Regions from separate parts of the Streptomyces sp. NPDC127098 genome, predicted to be linked through region 1. Evidence: riboswitches for the same ligand, from Rfam matches in the RefSeq annotation. Region 1 holds a riboswitch; the other holds the start of a gene.
The links. Region 1 has a riboswitch for cyclic di-AMP ahead of ACFWI8_RS16010 (peptidoglycan DD-metalloendopeptidase family protein). Riboswitches for the same ligand answer to the same signal wherever they lie in the genome.
Positions count from the first base shown of each region.

Region 2: linked by a shared signal. The riboswitch ahead of ACFWI8_RS19810 (M23 family metallopeptidase) and the one ahead of ACFWI8_RS16010 (peptidoglycan DD-metalloendopeptidase family protein) in region 1 are both predicted to bind cyclic di-AMP.

Region 1 is NZ_JBHXFJ010000021.1:63,168-65,546, forward strand. It holds gene ACFWI8_RS16005 (ABC transporter permease) at 1-492, shown strand, start outside; gene ACFWI8_RS16010 (peptidoglycan DD-metalloendopeptidase family protein) at 590-1,348, opposite strand; cyclic di-AMP (ydaO/yuaA leader) riboswitch at 1,354-1,525, opposite strand; gene ACFWI8_RS16015 (dipeptidase) at 2,331-2,379, opposite strand, start outside.
Region 2 is NZ_JBHXFJ010000030.1:23,285-25,663, reverse strand. It holds gene ACFWI8_RS19815 (PP2C family protein-serine/threonine phosphatase) at 1-1,023, shown strand, start outside; cyclic di-AMP (ydaO/yuaA leader) riboswitch at 1,248-1,425, shown strand; gene ACFWI8_RS19810 (M23 family metallopeptidase) at 1,539-2,379, shown strand, end outside.

The DNA of each region.
Region 1 (2,379 bases):
CGCACCGCGCTGCTCACCGGGCGCGCGGCGGCCGACCTGATGCGGGCGGCGCTGGAGATGACGGTGCTCGTGGTCTGCGGCCTGCTGGTGGGCTGGGAGTGGCACCGGGGCCTCGGGCGGGCGCTGCTGGCCGTGGCGCTGGTGCTGGCGCTGCGGGTGGCGTTCACCTGGATCGGGATCTACCTGGGGCTGCTCCTGCGGAACCCGGACACGGTGAGCACGACGGTGTTCCCGCTGGCGTTCCCGCTGACCGCGCTCTCCAACGTCTTCACCGCGCCGGAGATGATGCCGGGCTGGCTCGGCACGATCGCGGAGTGGAACCCGTTGTCGGCGACGGTCAGCGCGATCCGCGAGCTCTTCGGCAACCCGGGCCTCGGCGGTGACTCATGGGCCACCGACCACGCGCTGGCGCTGGCGATCGCCTGGCCGGCGCTGCTGACGGCGGTCTTCGCGACGCTGGCGATCCGCGCCTACCAGCGGCTCGGGGACTGACGGGGGAACGGGGGACCGGGGGAAAGGGGACAGGGCCCCGCCGGCGAGGGGGAAGGTGCGCGGCGGGGCCCTGTCGCACGAGGGCGGCTCGGACGGCTCAGATGTCGACGCCGTGCTCCCTGAGGTAGGCCAGCGGGTCGATGTCCGAACCGTAGTCCGGCCCGGTGCGCACCTCGAAGTGCAGGTGCGGACCCGTGGAGTTGCCGGTGGAGCCCGACAGGCCGATCTGGTCGCCCGTCGAGACGGTCTGGCCGGCGCTCACGGAGATCGACGACAGGTGCGCGTACTGGCTGTAGCGGCCGTCGTCGTGCCGGATGATGACCTCGTTGCCGTAGGAGTTCACCGTGCCGGCGCTGACCACCTCGCCCGAGGTGATCGCGGCGACCGGGGTGCCGGAGGCGACGGGGAAGTCGGCGCCGGTGTGGTGCCCGGAGGACCACATCGAGCCGGCGACGCCGTAGGCGGTGCCGAGCGGTCCCGAGACCGGCGCGGTGTAGTCCCCGGCCGGGGCTTCGGCGGCGGTCTGGTCGGCCGGCGCGGACTGGGTGGAGACGGCGGCGTCCTCGTCGAGGACGAGCTCCAGGCCCGGCGTGATCAGCCGCGGGTCGTCGCCGACGACGTCCCGGTTGGCCTCGTACAGGGCCTGCCAGCCGCCGTCGACGTCGTGCTCGGCGGCGATCTCGTAGAGGGTGTCGCCCGCCTTGACCTCGTAGGTCTCGGCCGAGGCGGCGTGGGCGGTGCCGGAGGCGACCAGGGGCAGGACGATGCCGGCTCCGCCGGCGGAGAGCATCAGGGAGATGCGCGATATGTGCCGGGCGCGGGCGCGCTGACGGCGGTGACGTCCGCGTGCGGACATGGCTGTGCTCCTCCTCCAGACGCCTACGAGGTGAGCTGTCGGGTTCGGGCCGGAGTCGCCCGGCCACGGCCGAAGGTCGTTCGGCGGTGGCTTCACCCCGAGCCGGCGTCCTGGGGGGACGGCCGGCGGGAGATTGGGTCCCCCGCTCCTGCCATGCGGAAGTGGTGCCACGACCGCCTCCGGTGGCAGGACTCGGCGTCCGGCGGCGGCTCGCCACGGGATCGCGGCGCGGGATGACGGTAAGCCGAGGCGTTCGGGCAGGACAAGAAACGGGGTTCCGTCCCGGTGTGACGGGGAATACCACCACTTTTCGATCATCACCGAACGGAGTCACGCGAATGCGGGGGGCGACTTGCCTGATGCGTGGGCGGCGCGCAACTCCGCGCAGGCGCAGCCGAGTTGAGGCGGCACGCCGGTGCACGCCCCGCAAGGGTCCCCCGACCCACCCGCCCCCGACGTGACCTCGGTCACGGGCCGCTTCAGCGGCGGCCACTATCGACCACCTTGCCCGCAATGCGGCATTCGCCCCCTGGATGGGCGGCCGTGCGCCTGCCGGTGGCGGCCAAGCCGGCGCGGGCGTGAAGCCTCGGCCGGCGTTCGCCCGCGGAGCCACTCGACGGCAGGCATGTCGACGCTCACGGCAAGCCGTATCGACGGCGGCCGAAGGCCGGTACGCGCCCGCCGGCACGCGCCAAGCCGACGGCATCGCGCCGTGGCATCCTCGGCCGGACGCTCGCCCACGGCACGCGACGACCGGCGCCGCCGTGCCGCTCACGGCGTCGCGCGGCCCAGGGCCAGCCGCTTCGCCGCCCTGAGGCAGGTGCGGCCGGTGCGGCGGTCGACGACCGGCACCGGCCGAGCCGGCCGTGCCGTGCCGTGCCGTGCCGACGGCATCGTCGCCGCGCGGCCCTGCCGGCCTGCGGCAGCGGCCCGCGGCGCAGCCGCTCGGCCGGGCGCCCGCCCGCGTCGGTTCTGACGAGCGCTACGCGCTCGCGATCGTGGCGAGGGACGGGCCGCGGTGGGTGGAGAGG
Region 2 (2,379 bases), on a different contig from region 1:
CTGACCCCGCCGCACCTGACCCTCACCCCGCTGTACGTGGCGGCCCCGATGCTGGCCGCCCCGGTGCTCTCGCTGCGGCTGACCGCGCTCTACGGCGTGCTGGCCACCGCCTCCGTCGGTATCCAGATGCTGGCGCGCGAGCCCAGCGTCGGCGAGGCGATCGTCAAGGTGACGACCGTCGCCACCATCTCCGCCCTCGCGGTGGTCGTCAACCGCATCGTGGCCCGCCGCGACCGGCGTCTCGCCTCGGCCAGGGAGGTCGCCGAGGCCGTGCAGCGGGCCGTGGTGCCGGAGCCGCCCGACCGGGCCGGGACGCTGCGGGTCGCCACCCGCTACCAGGCGGCGCAGCGCGACACGCTGATCGGCGGCGACCTCTACGCGGTGCGCGAGACGCCGTTCGGGGTGCGGCTGCTGGTGGGGGACGTGCGTGGCAAGGGCCTCGCCGCCACCGAGGCGGTCGCCGTCATCCTCGGTGCCTTCCGCGAGGTGGCCGACCGCGAGCCGGAGCTGGCCGAGGTCGCCGCCTACCTGGAGGCCGCGCTGGTGCGGGAGCGCGAGCAGCGGGCCCCGCTCGACCCGGTGGAGGGCTTCACCACCGCCGTGCTGGCCGAGGTGCCGAGGGAGCGGCCGGTCACGGTGCGGATCCTCAACCGGGGCCATCCGCAGCCCGTGCTGCTCACCCCGGACGGGGACGCGTGCTACCTGGAGTCCGAGCCGGCGCTGCCGCTCGGCCTCGGCGACCTGCTGCCCGCGCCCGCGGGCTCGGTGCGCAGCACGCCGTTCCCGCCCGGCTCGCACCTGCTGCTGTACACGGACGGGGTGAGCGAGGCCAGGGACGAGCACGGGGTCTTCTTCGACCCGGTCGAGGACCTGAACGGCCGCTCGTTCCCCGGCCCCGCGGTGCTGCTCGACCGGGTGGTGGCGGACGTGGTGAAGCACAGCACCCGGCTCAACGACGACATGGCGCTGCTCGCCCTGCACCACCCGGAGCCGCGCGGGACGCCTGGGGATCACGGTGCGTGAGTGAAAGGCACCGCTCCGCATAACAATTGACGAAACGTCAGGATGCGATTTGGAGCACAGTGGCATGAGAAACGGCTGGCTTTTCGCCCGTTTTGGGGACCTTGGCGCCTAAGGTCCCCGCCCCGCTCCGCATTTATTCCCGGGGGCTCTTGGAAATCCGGGCCCGGGTCTATTAACGTTCGATAACGCAGCGCGGTCGTCACCGCCGTCGCAAGAGACGGCACCGTGCTCTGTCGCCGAATCCGGCACGTGCACAACAACTGCACCAAAGGAACCGGGGAACCACTACTTGGGGTGAATCGGACAGTCGAGGGCAGAGCCCTGGCCCTTCGACCGACCGTAGGAGACCTTCCTGCTCCGAACCCGTCAGCTAACCCGGTAGGCGAAGGAAGGAAAGGAGAGCGCCTGCAGTGGCGTCGAATCGCTATGCCTCCGTTGCCTCCGGGACCTCCGTCGCGGACCGGCACCCGGACGACGACTCCGGAGCCCCGTACGGCACTTACGGCACCTACGACCTGATCGACGCCCAGCCCTCCCAGGGCGCCTTCGGCGCCTACGGCGAGTTCGACCCGAGTCGCGCCTACGACCCCACCGCCACCGGTGAGTTCGCCGCCGTCCGCGACGACAGGGACGGTGGCTGGTTCGGCGACTCCCCGACCGCGCACACCCCGGCCGGCCCGGTCGACGACACGACCGAGGCCGGCTTCGCCGCGTACGGCACCGAGGTCTACGGCCCCGAGCCCGTCGGCGGCGAGCCCTGGAACCCCAGCGAGGAGACGCTGGCCCCGGTCCGCGGCCGGCACCGGGTCTCCCGCCAGCGCGGCGGCACCATGGCCCGCAGCCGCGCCGTGCTCGGCGTCGGCGTCATCGCCGCCGTCGGCGCGGGCGGCATGGCCACCGCCAACGAGGGCGGCGCCTCCGTGCCCGGCGTGGACGCCGCGACCGACACCATGAGCAACATCCCGGTGGTCGGCGGCTTCCTCGCGAGCGAGGAGGAAGCGGCCCCCACCGCGAGCCCGTTCACCACCGCGGGCATGAGCGAGGACGCCGGCGAGGCGCTGCGGGCCCGCATCCTCCAGCAGGCCGACTTCCAGGAGGCCAACGCCGCCGCGCAGGCCAGGACCGCCGCCATCCAGGCCGCCGAGGTCCAGGCCGCGGACGCCGCGGCCGAGCTCGCCGAGCAGCAGCGGATCGCCGAGGAGGAGCGGCAGCGCGAGCTCGAGGAGGAGCGGCAGCGCCAGGAGGAGGAGCGCCGGCTCGCCGAGCTGCGCGCCAGCTACACCATCCCGGTGAAGAACTTCCGCCTCACCGCCAGCTACGGCCAGAGCGGCTCGATGTGGAGCTCCGGCTCCCACA